Regions from separate parts of the Peribacillus sp. FSL R5-0717 genome, predicted to be linked through region 1. Evidence: riboswitches for the same ligand, from Rfam matches in the RefSeq annotation. Region 1 holds a riboswitch; each other region holds the start of a gene.
What was found. A riboswitch is a leader RNA that binds a small molecule or an ion and turns the genes downstream of it on or off. The one in region 1 is predicted to bind S-adenosylmethionine.

Region 1 (5,485 bases):
CAGAAGAAAATGATTTTCTTCCGAAATACGATGACATACATAAAGAAGTTCTTGATAAAGCCAAAATGATGTTCTTGAATTATCCGAATAATCCCACAGGCGCTTCTGCAACTGAAAGTTTCTTTGATGAAACCGTCTCCTTTGCAAAAGAACATTCAATTTGTGTGGTCCATGATTTCGCCTATGGGGCGATAGGATTCGATGGAAAAAAACCGATAAGCTTTCTCCAGGCGGAGGGTGCAAAGGATGTAGGAGTTGAAATATACACTCTATCGAAAACATACAATATGGCAGGGTGGAGAGTCGGCTTCGCAGTGGGCAATAAGAGTGTAATAGAAGCTCTTGAACTATTACAAGACCATCTTTATGTGAGTCTTTTCCCGGCGATACAAGAAGCTGCGGCAAGCGCTTTGCTTGACTCACAGACCTGTGTAGAGCAGTTAGTGCAAATGTACGAGGGGCGAAGGAATGTTTTCATTGAGGGATTGAGGTCCATCGGATGGGAAGTCAAAGCTCCAGCGGCATCGTTTTTTGCCTGGCTCAAGGTACCTGAAGGTTTTACGTCCGAGAGTTTTGCGGACTATTTATTAACGCATGCCCATGTAGCTGTTGCCGCAGGGAATGGGTTCGGTGAATTTGGCGAAGGTTATGTCAGGGTAGGGCTACTGACTTCGGAAGAACGGCTGCAAGAGGCTGTGGAACGAATACGGACATTAAACTTATTTTAATGCAATAAGGTTCACCTTTAAATAGTTAAAACTTATTGACAAAGTAGGAATTACCTGTCAGAATACAAAATAAATTCTTAATCTTTCGATACTTGGATGCAACTTATATATCAGCGTTTTCTTATTTTGAGCAGGTGGAGGGACTAGCCCGATGAAGCCCAGCAACCGACCGTAATTCCATTGTAAAATGGGGCGGAATCCTTTCGCCGGATTTTCTTGAAATCCACAAGGCACGGTGCTAATTCTTGCAGCCGATGGCTGGGAGATAAGAAGATGGCTTTTTAAAGCCTCTTCTTTATGAAGGGGCTTTTGCCATTTTGAGACCATCTCAGGCCAATAGTGACATAGAGAGTTTACTAACGTGTTATAGGAGTGATCAGATGAGCGAGATAGTCGCTACTTATTTAATTCATGACTTTATTGGAAATCATGAGAAAAAAGCAGAGAGCATTGCCTTGGGTCTGACTGTCGGGACATGGACGGACTTGCCGCATTTGGTACAGAAACAACTGGAAAAACATAAGGGACGCGTCGTATCGGTGACACCCCTATCTGAAGAAGAGAGGGCAAACAGCTACTTTAATCGGAAAGTATACCGTTCGCTGATTAAAATTGCCTATCCGGCAAGGAATTTCTCCAATGATTTACCTGCAATCCTTACGACGGTCTTCGGCAAACTTTCATTGGACGGTGAAATAAAACTTATGGACTTGGATTTTGTCGGTGATATTCAAAAAGCTTTTCCCGGGCCGCAATTTGGCATTGAAGGCATAAGGGAAAAGCTTGGCGTATTTAACCGGCCCTTGGTGATGAGCATCTTTAAAGGTGTATTGGGAAGAGACCTAACATTTCATAATGAGCAACTGAGGCAACAAGCATTGGGAGGTGTCGACCTGGTTAAGGATGATGAGATCCTCTTCGACCAGGAACTGACTCCATTTTTCGATAGAATAAAAACGGGAAAAAGAATATTGAATGAAGTCTATGAAACCACTGGCCACCGTACTTTATATGCTGTCAATCTATCAGGGAAAACTTTTGAATTATTGGATAAGGCAGAGCAAGCGGCTGCAGCAGGGGCAGATGCTTTATTGTTCAACGTTCATACATATGGTTTGGATGTATTGCAGGCCTTGAGTGAACATGATCGTATCAAGCTGCCGATCATGGCGCACCCCGCATATAGCGGGGCATTGGCATCTTCATCATTTTATGGTATCGGCTATCCATTATTGCTTGGTAAATTAGTAAGGTTATCAGGCGCGGATTTATCTTTGTTCCCTTCTCCTTATGGAAATGTCGCACTTGAAAAAACGGAGACCTTAGCGATTGCTGAAGCTCTGACAAAAGATGAACTTTCATGGAAAAAAGCCTTCCCTGTTCCTTCTGCAGGCATTCATCCGGGCATGGTTCCGGACCTGATCAAGGATTTCGGGCTTGATAGTGTGATTAATGCCGGAGGCGGAATTCACGGGCACCCTGACGGAGCAGAGGGCGGTGCCAAGGCATTCCGTTCTGCTGTGGAAGCCGTTCTGGCAGGAAAGGAACTTTCTGAAGCGGCGGCTGAGGAAGAAACCCTAAAAAAAGCTCTTGTGTTGTGGGGAGGCCTATAAGAAATAATGAAACCGATCATCTTTTGTGATTTTGACGGAACGATCACCAACACAGATAATATCATTTCAATTATGAAGAAATTTGCGCCTCCGGAATGGGAAGCGTTGAAAGACGGTGTCCTTCAGCAAAAAATCAGTATATCTTCAGGAGTTGGGGATATGTTTTCCCTGCTTGATAGTGGCTTGAAGGATGACATCATCCAATATGTAAGAAAAACGGCCGGCATTCGTCCAGGGTTTTATGAATTCGTTGAGTATACGAAACAAGCCAATATCCCTTTATATATTGTAAGCGGGGGCATGGATTTTTTCATTTCACCCCTTTTGAATGATATCTTGCCAACAGAGTCCGTTTATTGCAACCATGCATTTTTTGATAAGGAAAAGATTTATATTGAGTGGCCACATGCTTGTGATGAGCAATGTAATAATGATTGCGGTTGCTGCAAGCCATCCATTATGAGGAAAATTACGGGTCCGGAAGATTTTAAACTCGTTATTGGAGATTCAGTGACGGATTTTGAAGCGGCAAAACAGGCCGATTTTGTCATAGCCCGTGACATACTGCTTGAAAAATGCGATAGGGAAGGAATTCCACATCAAGGATTCGAAACATTTTTTGATGTAATTGACATTATAAAGCAGCAGGAGGTGGTTAAAGCGTGAACACTCATTCTAAAGAGTGGCAGGAGTTGGCAGATATTAAAGCTGAACTGGCCGAAAGGGATTGGTTTATGGGAACTAGCGGGAATTTGTCCATCCGCGAACCCAAAAGCCCTTTCTTTTATATTACCGCAAGCGGTAAGGATAAAAGGAAGCAATCGGCTACGGACTTTTTACTGGTGGATTTAAAAGGAAAACCAGTTGAAGATACGAACCTAAGACCATCGGCCGAAACTTTACTTCATACAGACATTTACCGAAAAACCAATGCGAACTGTGTACTCCATGTCCATACAGTTGAAAATAATGTGATATCGGAATTGTACGGAGATGAAGGCCAAGTTTCCTTTCGTAATCATGAAATCATTAAAGCGACCGGTCGGTGGGATGAAGATTCGGAGCTTCGGATTCCAATCATATATAATCACGCTGACATACCGCTGCTATCCGATAAGTTCAAGCCGCATGTCGAAGAAGACTCTGGCGCTGTGCTGATACGCAATCATGGCATTACGGTTTGGGGCAAAAGCGGATTCGAGGCAAAAAGAATACTTGAAGCCTGCGAATTTTTATTTCAATATCAACTGTTACTTAATCAACAAAAGGCGTTTGCAGGTTCTATAAGATAAATACTCATAGAGGAGGAATGAATGATGGCGACGATCAGATTCCATGAAACAAACGAGGTTATTGAAAACGGTGAACAGGTAAAAGGTTTTTTAGAAACACAAGGGGTTATTTATGAGCAATGGGACATTTCTAAATTACCTGCCCATCTTGTGGAAAAATACGATCTAACAGATGCTGACAAGGAGGAAATCCTTGTAACTTTCCAATCAGAGATAGCGGAAATCTCTGAAAGAAGAGGCTATAAAGCCCATGATATCATCACATTATCCGATGCAAACCCGAACTTGGATCAAATGCTTGAAAACTTTAAGCAGGAACACCATCACGAAGATGATGAAGTGCGTTTCATAGCTGGCGGAACGAGTATCTTTGCCATTGAAGGCAATGATAAACAGTGGTTTGATGTACGGCTTAATCCAGGAGATCTTATTAGTGTACCAGAATCAACAAGACATTATTTCACGCTCGCGGAAGATAGGAAAACTGTTGCTGTCCGGATTTTCGTAACAGCTGCGGGATGGGTGCCGATTTACGAAAAAGACGAAGTTCAAGCATGAATCAATGTTGAAAAACCAGCTTACGGGCTGGTTTTTATTTGTAGAAAAAAGGGAAGTCAGAATGATCTCATCTCGAACCATGATTTTAAAACAAGCCCAGATTATCCTTAATGGTTTTTTCGTGTAATCCCCCTTGGATTGAAGAAATTTGCGACACACCCCTGCCAAATAACTGTCTAGACGAGACCCCACAGGCGCTTGCGTCGAGGAGGCTCGGGAGGCAGTCGGCGGAAAGGGAGCGGATTTCTGAAAGCGACTGGATGTTTTTAAATAAAAAACTGCATTCGAACTCGCTTTTCTTCGAGTTTATCTTCAGTCTGAAACAAGCCATCCGGCTTGTTTCATGCAGTCAAAAAGGGTTCGGAATGGTCTCATCTCGAACCATGATTTTAAAACAAGATCAGATTATCCTTAATGACCTTTTCCTGTAATCCCCATTGGATTGAAGAAATTTGCGACACTCCTGCCGAAAAACTGGCTAGCCGAGACCCCACAGGCGCTTGCGTCGAGGAGGCTCGGGAGACAGTCGGCGGAAAGGGAGCGGATTTCTGAAAGCGACTGGACGTTTTTAAATAAAAACTGCAGTTGAACTCGCTTTTTTTCGAATTTGCCTAGTCTGAAACCAGCTTACGGGCTGGTTTTTTTATGTGAATCCGGCAAGTGCTTTAGTAAGCTAATTATGATAAAATTTAACGGAATCGAATTTAACCGGATTTAGGAGCAGATAAGAATGAAAACGACCGAAGTGTACATATTGGGCGGCTTTCTCGGCAGCGGGAAAACGACGCTTCTTCGAAATATTTTAAAACAGGAAAGTGAAGCGGGCAGAAAAGTGGCAGTGCTTTTAAATGAGCTCGGCAGTGTATCGGTTGACAGCGGACTCATTGGTGATGGAGTGCCTCTGAAGGAATTGTTTGACGGGTGCATTTGCTGCACAATTCAAGATAAACTGGAGGTTCAGCTTCATGAGTTACTAACCGAAAATGAACTGGATGCGGTTTATATTGAAACGACGGGTGCAGCTCATCCAGTTGAAGTATTGGATGGCATCATGTCGCCGATTTTCGCCAAAAAGCTGGAGTATAAAGGGATCATCACGGTCGTCGATTTATTAAGGTGGCGCGATCGGGAGGAACTGTCTCCGCAGCTTCGACAGTTGCTTGCAGAGCAAATCCATCATGCCGATTTCATTTTATTGAATAAAGCGGATATGGTAAGTGAGATGGATGCCGCACAGCTAATATATACGATACAGGCGCTGAATACGGATGCTGTATGTTTATTGACGGAGTAT
Region 2 (5,485 bases), 2.9 Mb from region 1:
ACGGATGAAGCTGTCTTGAAAACAGAAGTTCTTTTGCAGCTGTTTTCCCTGTACATAGTGGAATCGAGAAATGATTTGGCTTCCAAAGTCGTGAAAGAAGCAGTCGAGTTTCAACCAGACTACCCAAATGTCACTGAAATTGCACGCGCCTTTTTTGAAGAACAAAAGGATTGGAACAGTGCGGTGGTATTAGCGGCGAATGAAAGTATCCGTACAGAGTCAATGGGCTGGTTCGATGTGCTGAAAACGTATATCCAGCAGGGTGTTGCCCAATCGATGGATCCGGATTATTTCTCAACTGTCCTTGGTTCGCTATACACACTCGACCAGGAACGTTTCGAGAAAATGACGGTTGCCCTTTGGAAAAATTATAAATATACGGATGCTTATTTCGAATGGTTAAGAGTGATTAATAATTTGATAGATACCATCGAATTGAACCATGCGGATGTATGGGATGAGCTTTCCGTCTATTACAGGGATGCATATGCAGGTTTGTTAGAAGGAACGCATCTAATCAAAGAATTAAGTCCTGTCGTGCCAAGGTTGCTGGAAAACTGGCTCAAAATCGCAGACGGGGAGCTTTCGCTGTTTGCGGCGGCATCCACGTTGTCCTGGAATGAAATCTTCCCGGATACGATCAATGCGCTGGTCATTCAGGATGCGGAGAGCCTGCTTTCGAAATCGCCTAAATTGGGAGGCGGACTGGAAGCGGGAGAGAAACTGTTCAATTCCATTATCCAGTGGGCTGAAGATAATGATTTAAGGGTTGGAAATAAGCTTAAATGGATGGTGGAGGGGCTTAAAGATACCAGCAATTTCAATCTCCTTCTTGCAGGAAGTACAGGAAATGGCAAGACATCCTTTATTCAGTCAATCGTTGGAGAGAGCATTGCTGCTGAGGACCATTCTTCCCTAGTCAGTGTCAAAGACGGGGATGATTTGGAAATCCTTGAAATTACCGATACAGATAGCAAAGTTGTCGAGGAGCTAACTGATTTGGATGAAACACGCCGTCAGCGCGGGACTATAGTCGATGTGACAATCATCAGTGACTACCTAAGAAATAATCATTTGCGATTATTGGATACACCGGGGTTCAATGGGGAACAAAGCGTGGAATCCGATTTCCAAGGCTATTTACATGGCAGTGATGGCCTGATGTTCGTTCTTGACGCCCGGGCTCCTTTCACCGGCAGCGAAAGGGATCTGTTATTGGAAATTCAAATGATGGCACCTAAACTGCCGATCCATTTCCTATTAAATAAAATGGATACGATATACAGTGATCAGGTCGCAGTCCGGATGGAAGACGAAACATGGGATAAAGTTAATGCATATTTCCCGAATGCGAAGGTGTTCGCTTTCTCCAAACATTATGACAGCAGGCAGCAATTGAAGGATCTTTCAGCCTTCCTTCAATCGAATTATCAAGATGATAATTGGAAGGAAAGAAGATCTGAAAAAATCCTGGCATTCATTCGAAAAACCTTATCTTATCTATTAGAAAAACGGGTAGCCAATGAGCGGAAATGCGAGCATTCCATCTCTTGGAATGAGCAGATGGAAGTCAAACTGAATGGAGCGGTCAATCAACTGGCTGATCTGGAAAAAGAAAAAAGTGAAAATATCATAAGGTCGTATCGTTCGCTTAAGGACGAAGTGAAAAGTCAGCTTTATTCAAAAATTCCTGAATTACTGAGGGATTGCTCTAAATCGTTAACGGAAAGCAGTGATTTCAGTCAGGTCCATGTACAGTTAAACCAGGAAATGAATGAGCGGATTCAAAACTTCATTTCTGACAAGATCATGCCTCAATATTACCGTTCTCTTCAAGACTGGATTGCCAGTTCTCAAATGGAGTTCTCACAAAGCCAGCAGTTCATGGATGAGATGAGTGCCGGATTCAATGAATTATACAAAGAAGAACGGATTACACTGGCAGGTGACTTCAGGGTATTGGATGACTGGCGCCGTGATGCCGACCGGATGACAAGCAGTATCCGCATCGAAAACGTTAATATCCTTTTGCGCAGGACTCCATCACAATTGCTGCTTAAAGGAGCAGGGAAGCTATTTGGGGCGATACCGCAAAATAAGGCCAATATGTACAATCGTTACAAGAAATACCTGGAAAGTGAAGATTACCTGGATGTTGCCGAAATGATCACGGAACGTTTCCTAACCCAATTTGGATTGTTTGAAAAATCATTGGATCGGGACATCTCACTTTTCTATCGCAGTTCATTTGCCTTACTTCAAAAAACGATAGAGCAGACGCAGACTGAAATAAAAGACTACCAGGCTGCATTGGAGCATATGAAAGAAAATCCTGAGGTTTACCGTGATCCGATCACGTTGTTCGAAGTGAAATTAAGGCAGTTGGAGAGGCTTGAAAAAATCGAGAAAAAGCGTCTAGCCCAGCTTCAAAGAAAATAAAAATAACAGGAAACATTTCAAATATTCAAAAATCTATTGACTTTACGACTATATCCCTATAAAGTGATAATTACGAAAACGTAACACAATATATCTCTTATCAAGAGTGGCGGAGGGACTGGCCCTAAGATGCCCAGCAACCGTTCCATTAGGAATTGGTGCTAAATCCTGCAAAACAGAAATGTTTTGACAGATAAGAGAGGGACAAGTCTGCAAAACAGCCGATTAAACCTCTCTATATTAGAGAGGTTTTTATTTTGGGATTTACACCGACTTAACTGATAAGACTAATTAGAAAACATGGAGGGGAACAAGATGAGAAGGTCTATTAAAGGGATATTCATTTCTGCCATCGCTTCGGCTTTGCTTTTAACGGGTTGCTCTGCAGGGCAGAGTTCCACAGAATCGAAGAAAGAAGAAAAAGTATCATTTGAAAATGTCCCGGAGAGATTTGCTGATGGCGATGGAGCCAAAATCAAAGTGATCCGTAAAATTGGCGGTGATGATCATACTGCCCAATACCTGGCGGGGGCGAAAGAAGAAGGAGAAGCACTGGGGTTTCAAGTCGATACGTACACAGCCAATGGTGATACGGCTAAATTCCATGATGCAATAGCACAGGCTTTGGAGGAAGATTACGACGGCTATATCATTTCACATGGTGATGATGCCGCAACTGTAAATGACGTTCAGAAGTTGGTTGATGCAGGTAAAAGCGTTGTCACATTCGATTCAATAAGCGATCTATCTAAAATAGAGGGCGTGACATTAACTTCACAAGATGATGAAGCGCTGGCAACACTGGCTTTCGATAAACTGATAAAAGAACAGAAAGGTGAAGCGGCAATTGCATATCTTTGGGTGGATGGTTTTCCTCCAATGGTAAGAAGAAATGCAGTCTATCAGGAAAAACTAAAAGAAAATCCCGGGATTAAAGAAGTCGAAAGATTCGGAGTGGCATCCGCTGATACTTCGGTTCAGACACAAAATGCTGTAGCCGCAATGCTGAATAAATACCCTAAAGGTAAATTGGATGCCATTTTCGCAACATGGGATGCCTTTGCTATCGGTGCAGCCCGGGCGATTAAAGAAGCGGGCCGCAATGAAGTGAAGATATATGGAATTGATGTTTCGAATGCAGATCTCCAGGAAATCCAATCTGCTGATAGCTCATGGTCCTACACGGCAGCAGTCGATCCCAAGTTGATCGGTGCAGTGAATATGAGGATATTGGCTAAAAAATTAGCGGGTGAAGAAACACCGCAAACATATGATTTGGAGGCATCACTCATTTCGCAAAAGCAAATCCAAGCTTCAAAAGAAGCGGTGAACATGGCAAACCTGTCTGATATTGTCGATGGCTGGGGTGTATCGACGGAATTTGAAGAAGATTGGATGAAGGTTTTGAAAGATCATTATAAAAAATAAAAAGAGACACTCTCTTTCCAGCGAAGGGAGTGTCTGTTCTATAAGGGGGAATGGACATGGGCAAGCAACTAGAAATGAGGAAAATTTCAATTGAATTTCCGGGGGTGAAGGCGCTGAGTGATGTTGATTTTTCCGTACAATCAGGAACAGCCCACGCATTGGTCGGTGCAAACGGGGCAGGGAAATCGACGTTAATGAAAGTTTTATCGGGAGCCCATGTTCATTATTCAGGTGACATTTTTATTGATGGGATGAAGCGGGATATCCGCTCGCCAAAAGCTGCTCAGGAACAGGGCATTCAAATAGTTCATCAGGAAGTGGATACCGCCCTCATCCCTTATTTAACAGTTGGGGAAAATGTAATGTTGAATGATATGGTCCAAAACATGGGAAAAAAACAAAGGGTACATTGGAAAGAACTGCACAACAAAGCCACTTCTATTCTTGAAGATATGAAAATTCATGTCCCTTCGAAAAAGTTGCTTAGAGACCTGACCTTGGCTGAAAAACAGATGGTCCTGATAGCAAGAGCGGTTTCGACAGAATGCAAATTCTTGATTCTCGACGAGCCAACTGCTCCGTTAAGTCATACGGAGACGACGGAACTTTTTCGTATTGTAAATGAATTAAAGCAAAAAGGCGTGGCAATCATTTTCATTTCACATCGTCTGCCTGAGATTTTTGAAATCTGTGAGGAAATTACGATCATGAGGAATGGGGAGCGTGTCACTTGTCGAAAAATCGAGGACATAACCCGTGCCGAAGTGGTAGAGAACATGCTTGGGAAAACTATGGATGAACAATTTCCTGAAGTGAATGCTTCGATTGGAGACGTAATTCTGGAAGTGAACGGATTGTCAGATGCCGAGAAAGTTAAGAATGTCAGTCTGAATATTAAAGCAGGCGAGATAATCGGCTTGGCTGGGTTGGTCGGGGCTGGGAAAACGGAGCTGTGTAAAACCCTTTTCGGTCATACGTCCATCACAGCGGGTGAAGTCATCCTGAATGGTCGAAAGCTTTCTCTGAAATCACCGCATGAAGCAGTAAAAAGCGGGCTGGCACTTGTACCTGAGGAACGCAGGAAAGAAGGGGTCCTTGTACAGGAATCAGTCTCGGCAAACTTGACTGCAGCCAGTCTCGGCAAATTCTGCAAAAGATTCAGTGTCGTCGATCGTAAGGCGGAAAAGGAAAAGGCGAAGGAAATGATCGCAAGTCTCGGCATTAAAACTCCTTCAGGGGAAGTGAAGGTTGAAAACCTATCCGGTGGTAACCAGCAAAAAGTTGCCATTGGAAAATGGCTTATGGCAGATGCGGATGTATACATATTCGATGAACCAACGAAAGGGGTCGATGTCGGAGCCAAGAAGGATATATTCGAATTGATTGCAGAGCTTGCAAGGAATGGAAAAGCAATCATTTATGCATCCTCCGAGCTTTCCGAAATCATTGGCATTACCAACCGGACTTATGTGTTATATGACGGGAGCACTGTCATCGAATTAGAAACAAGCAAAACGAATGAAGAAGAACTACTATTCTATTCAACAGGAGGTAAATAGGATGAGCATACCCATTCCTGTTACACAGACAGCGAAAGCGAAGAAAAAGGTGGAACTAT
Region 3 (5,485 bases), 3.5 Mb from region 1:
GATCGGCTAGGCCGGGATAATACACTTTTTTCACCAAGGGCTGCTCCTTTAAGTAGGCTGCAATCTTTTCGGCCCCTTTTTGTGAATGTTCCATTCTAACTGACAAGGTTTTCAAGCCTCTCATTACGAGCCAGGCATCCTGAACACCAAGGACCGCTCCAAAGGAGTTTTGAAGCGAACCGAGTCTTGCCGCCAATTCCGGATCTTTCACGACCGCAAGCCCAGCTACCACATCACTATGTCCGGATAAAAACTTCGTCGCGCTATGAAGGACAACATCAGCGCCCAAATTCAGCGGTTTTTGCAATGCGGGCGTCAAGAATGTATTATCAACAAAGCTTAAGGCACCGGCTTTTTTTGCGATATCACATATAGCTTGAATATCGGTCACTTTAAGTAAAGGATTTGAAGGCGTTTCAATGTATATGGCCCTGGTATTTGGCTGAACCGCCGCTTTGACACTTTCAAGGTCCGTCATGTCAACGAAGGTATGCTCAATATTGAAACGGTTCAAAACGCTTGTGACCATCCTGAACGTTCCGCCATACACATCTTCGGAAATGACGATATGATCCCCGGCAGACAATAGCAGGAAGGCTGTTGAAATGGCAGCCATACCTGATGAAAAGGCAAAGCCGTGAGTGCCTTCCTCAAGTTCGGCAATGATGTCTTCAAGTGCCTCGCGGGTTGGGTTCCCGCTTCTGCTGTAGTCATATTTGCCGAATTGATCGACATCGGATTGATGGAAAGTCGATGCATGCTGGATGGGGACGCTCACACCGCCCGTTGCCGGATCGAATTTATGTTGATTATGAAGTAATTTTGTTTCAAAGCTAAAATCATGATCTGTCATCGTAGTGCCTCCCTTTTTACATGTGCGAATGCTTGCTGCAAGTCACCAATCAAATCGTCGCTATCCTCGATGCCAACGGAGAAGCGGAGCAGTCGATTACAAACACCGTTTGCCGTTCTGACCTCAAGCGGTATATCGGCATGTGTTTGTGTGGCAGGATAGGTGATGAAGCTTTCAACCCCTCCCAGGCTTTCTGCAAAGGAAATTAATGAGAGCGATTGTAAAAATGGGTTGACCGCCGCTTCATCAATGATGCGGAAAGAAATCATGCCGCCTCGGCCTGGATACAATACGTCCGTAACACAATCATGCTCCGATAAGTAATCTACAAGTATCTTGGCATTCTTTTCATGCCGCTCCATCCGCAATGCCAGGGTTTTCATTCCGCGCATCAACAGCCAAGAATCAAATGGGCTCAAGACAGCTCCAGTGCCATTATGATGGAAGGCAAGTGCATCACATAATTCAGCGCCGCTAGCAACGATCAGTCCGGCGAGCACATCATTATGACCACCGAGATACTTGGTTGCACTGTGGATCACAATATCAGCTCCAAGCAAGATGGGTTGTTGAATAAGAGGCGTGTAAAAAGTGTTATCAACGATTAGCAATAAATTATATCGTTTAGCCAATGCGGCAACGGCGCTAATATCCGTTTGCTGCATAAGAGGGTTAGTGGGAGTTTCGATGAAGATGGCTTTCGTGTGAGGAGTGATGGCTTTTTCGATATCCTCCAAACAACAAGTGTTTACATAGTCACACTGCAATCCCCATTTTTTAAAACCTTGTTCTAACAGCCGATATGTACCGCCATAAAGATCTTCACTGACAATCCACGCATCCCCGGATTTAAAAAGGGCGAGTATAGTGGAGATGGCGGCCATTCCTGAACTGCAGGCATAGCCTTGGTCTCCTTTTTCCAGATCGGCGATGGATCGCTCCAATAGCTGGCGGGTAGGGTTACCTGTCCTTGTATAGTCGAATCCCGTCGATTGACCGATTCCTTCGTGGCGAAAAGCTGTTGAAAAGTATACCGGCGGATTGACTGTTCCTGTCGCCGTTTCACTGCGATTTCCTAATTGAGCAAGATATGTTTCAGGTTTATACATGGTTTTCACTGCTCCTTTGAGTTAAATAAAATAAAAAAAAGTCTTCTTTAAGAAGAAGACTTTGATTAAGTAGGGACGAGTCATTCTTCTTATCTTCCAAGTTCATAAACTTGTGGAATTAGCACCTTTTCATTGGTTTGAAACAAATGAAGGTTGCTGAGGTGTCATCGGGCCATTCCCTCTACCTCTCTCGATAAGAGTTTAGATTATTCAATTTCTTTTGAATTTACTATATATACAAAACACTGTCAAGGACATTTTGGGGGTGATGATGTGTTGGTGTTCATGGCCAGGTCAATTGAAGCCTAGCGGTGCCTACACTTTATGTGTCAAAAAAGAATATCCAAATTTTCATCTAAATATGAATGGCCTAGGATTTTTCAGAAATATGGAAAGGGTCAGCGGGATATTTTTGCTTTAAAATAATAAAGTTTGTACAATGTATGGAGAGAAAGAATAATCCGACATTATTCATTTCATATGCAAAAATTTTTCAATGAATAGTGCAAACTTAGGAGGAGAACACATGGAATACAGAATCGAACGTGATACGATGGGTGAAGTGAAAGTTCCTGCTGATAAATATTGGGGAGCACAAACTGAGAGAAGCCGTAACAATTTCAAAATCGGTAACGAAAAAATGCCGATTGAATTGGTTCGTGCATTTGCATACGTTAAACAAGCTGCTGCAAAGGTGAACTATGATCTTGGCGATCTTTCCGAAGTTAAAAAGAACGCCATCGTCAAGATTTGCGGCGAAATCCTTGAAGGTACGCTTGATGAACATTTCCCGCTTGTAGTTTGGCAAACGGGAAGCGGTACGCAAAGTAATATGAATGTGAATGAAGTGGTCGCTAACAAAGGGAATGAATGGTTAAAAGAAAATGGTGAATCGGAAATCCTTCACCCGAATGATGATGTTAACAAGGCACAAAGCTCAAATGATACTTTCCCGACTGCCATGCATATTGCAGCCTTTATGGAAGTCGCAGAAAAATTGGTTCCTGCCATCAAAGCACTTCGTGATACATTCGATACAAAAGAAAAAGAATTTTGGGATGTCGTGAAAATCGGCCGGACACATCTTCAAGATGCTACACCCTTAACATTAGGACAAGAAATTTCCGGTTGGAAAGCGATGCTCGATAAAGACTTGGCGATGATTGAGGAAAGCAGCCAAAAACTATTGAACCTTGCTCTAGGCGGAACGGCTGTAGGAACCGGAATCAATACAAAGAAAGAATTCCCGGGACTTTCTGCCAAACAAATTGCAGCGGATACAGGATATCCTTTTGTCACATCTGATAATAAATTCCATGCATTGACTAGCCATAACGAAATCGTCTACGCACACGGTGCTTTGAAAGCATTGGCGGCAGATTTAATGAAAATTGCGAACGATGTCAGATGGCTTGCAAGTGGACCGAGAAGCGGAATCGGAGAAATTGCCATTCCGGAAAACGAGCCAGGCAGCTCCATCATGCCAGGTAAAGTCAATCCGACCCAAAGTGAAGCGCTTACCATGATTGCGACACAAATCGTGGGTAACGATGCTACAATTGGCTTTGCAGCAAGCCAAGGTAACTTTGAATTGAATGTATTCAAACCAGTCATCATCTATAACTTCCTGCAAACGGTCAAATTATTGACGGAAGGCATTCATTCCTTCAACGATAATTGTGCGGTTGGCATCACTGCAAATGAAGATAAGATCAAAGAAAATGTAGAGCGTTCCCTTATGCTGGTAACAGCATTGAACCCGCATATCGGTTATGAAAAAGCAGCCAAGATCGCCAAAACTGCCTTCAAGGACAACTCCACGTTAAAAGAAGCGGCATTGAAACTGGAGTTCCTGACGGAAGATGAATTCAAAGCATGGGTCGATCCTGCTAACATGGTTAATAAATAATTGGATGGAAACACCCTCCCTCTAGCATTAGGGAGGGTGTTTCCATGTGTTAAAATACTGGAATCGACAAATACTGAAATCATAAGTATCTGGAACAGGAGGAAAAACAATGTCTATATGCCCGCTTTGCAACGGTCTAAGAAAAATTCATGTGGATTGCCCGGAATGCGGCAGCGAACTTGAGGATAAAGGGAAATTCATGGATTATGCTGATGATTACAGTGCTTATATGGATATCGACATACTTAAAGAAAACGACGGATACCCTCAATCCCTTCAAAAAGGGCAATGCCCCCATCTCATGAAATGCCCTGAATGCGGACATGATGAAGTGGTATTGGTCCAGGAATGAATCGCCCTTTATTTTAATAAACGTAAAAAGACCCATAATGAATGGGTCTTTTCATGTTTAATTGGCAGATAACTTCATGCTTTCCTGCATCTGTTCATCTTCTTCAACTAAAATGCGATGTTCGGTCCCTTTATCAAAAAAGTGCGCTTTATTCATGTCGAGGGCAAGTTCGATCTTTTCGCCTGCCTGGATAATGTTATTGGCATCGACCCTTGCAACGAAGTCCTGCCCCTCTAAAGTGGAGTAGAGCATGATCTCCGCGCCCATGAGTTCGGCTACATCAATTTGGGTCGTGAATGTAGTGTTAGAGGACTCCGTGAAATAAGCTCCTTCATTATGGAAATCTTCCGGACGGATTCCAAGGATTACTTCTTTTCCGACATATCCTTGATCACGTAGCATTTTCATCTTAAATTCAGGTATTTCAAGGGTTTGTTCGCCTATTTTGATTGTGCCTTCTTTTAATGTTCCGGAAAAGAAGTTCATGGCAGGCGATCCGATAAAGCCGCCGACAAACACGTTTATTGGTTTCTCATAAACATCCTTTGGAGCACCGACCTGTTGGATGATACCATCTTTCATTACAACAAGACGTGTCGCCATGGTCATTGCCTCTGTTTGGTCATGTGTGACATATATCGTTGTGGTGTCGAGCCGTTTATGCAGTTTAGCTATTTCCGCGCGCATTTGAACCCGCAGTTTTGCATCGAGATTGGATAATGGCTCATCCATCAAGAAAACTTTTGCGTCCCTTACAATTGCACGGCCAAGTGCAACACGCTGGCGCTGACCACCTGAAAGCGCTTTAGGTTTCCTGTTTAGCAGCTCTTCAAGTCCGAGAATCCTTGCCGCTTCATTTACTCTTTGCCTGATTTCAGCTTTTGGCGTTTTCCTGAGCTTTAATCCGAATGCCATATTGTCAAATACAGACATATGAGGATATAAGGCATAGTTCTGGAAAACCATCGCAATATCGCGATCTTTAGGGGGGACATCATTGACTCGCTTGCCGTCTATGTATAAATCCCCTTGGGAGATGTCTTCCAGTCCGGCAATCATCCTTAATGTCGTTGATTTCCCGCAACCTGAAGGTCCCACAAAAACGATGAATTCCTTATCGGCAACACGAAGGTTGAAGTCTTTAACAGCCGTCACCTTTTTATCATAAATCTTGAATATATGATCTAACACTAACTCTGCCATGAAAAATCCCCCTTTTAAACTCTTAGATTACTTGTACCAATTAGCTATAGTCTAAGCTA

Region 2: it holds a riboswitch for S-adenosylmethionine, as region 1 does, so the genes downstream of both, NYE65_RS15335 (sugar ABC transporter substrate-binding protein) here and mtnW (2,3-diketo-5-methylthiopentyl-1-phosphate enolase) in region 1, are expected to answer to the same signal.
Region 3: it holds a riboswitch for S-adenosylmethionine, as region 1 does, so the genes downstream of both, NYE65_RS18020 (methionine biosynthesis PLP-dependent protein) here and mtnW (2,3-diketo-5-methylthiopentyl-1-phosphate enolase) in region 1, are expected to answer to the same signal.

Annotation. Positions count from the first base shown of each region.
Region 1 covers NZ_JBBOOF010000001.1:220,998-226,482, reverse strand. Annotated here, with positions in the region: gene NYE65_RS01060 (pyridoxal phosphate-dependent aminotransferase) at 1-728, shown strand, start outside; SAM riboswitch class I at 847-1,000, shown strand; gene mtnW (2,3-diketo-5-methylthiopentyl-1-phosphate enolase) at 1,109-2,341, shown strand; gene NYE65_RS01050 (2-hydroxy-3-keto-5-methylthiopentenyl-1-phosphate phosphatase) at 2,348-3,007, shown strand; gene NYE65_RS01045 (methylthioribulose 1-phosphate dehydratase) at 3,004-3,633, shown strand; gene NYE65_RS01040 (cupin domain-containing protein) at 3,658-4,191, shown strand; gene NYE65_RS01035 (CobW family GTP-binding protein) at 4,922-5,485, shown strand, end outside.
Region 2 covers NZ_JBBOOF010000001.1:3,152,913-3,158,397, forward strand. Annotated here, with positions in the region: gene NYE65_RS15330 (GTPase domain-containing protein) at 1-2,439, shown strand, start outside; SAM riboswitch class I at 2,534-2,639, shown strand; gene NYE65_RS15335 (sugar ABC transporter substrate-binding protein) at 2,755-3,867, shown strand; gene NYE65_RS15340 (sugar ABC transporter ATP-binding protein) at 3,924-5,426, shown strand; gene NYE65_RS15345 (ABC transporter permease) at 5,428-5,485, shown strand, end outside.
Region 3 covers NZ_JBBOOF010000001.1:3,738,242-3,743,726, forward strand. Annotated here, with positions in the region: gene metC (cystathionine beta-lyase) at 1-853, opposite strand, end outside; gene NYE65_RS18020 (methionine biosynthesis PLP-dependent protein) at 850-1,962, opposite strand; SAM riboswitch class I at 2,049-2,162, opposite strand; gene fumC (class II fumarate hydratase) at 2,489-3,871, shown strand; gene NYE65_RS18030 (hypothetical protein) at 3,981-4,223, shown strand; gene NYE65_RS18035 (ABC transporter ATP-binding protein) at 4,281-5,426, opposite strand.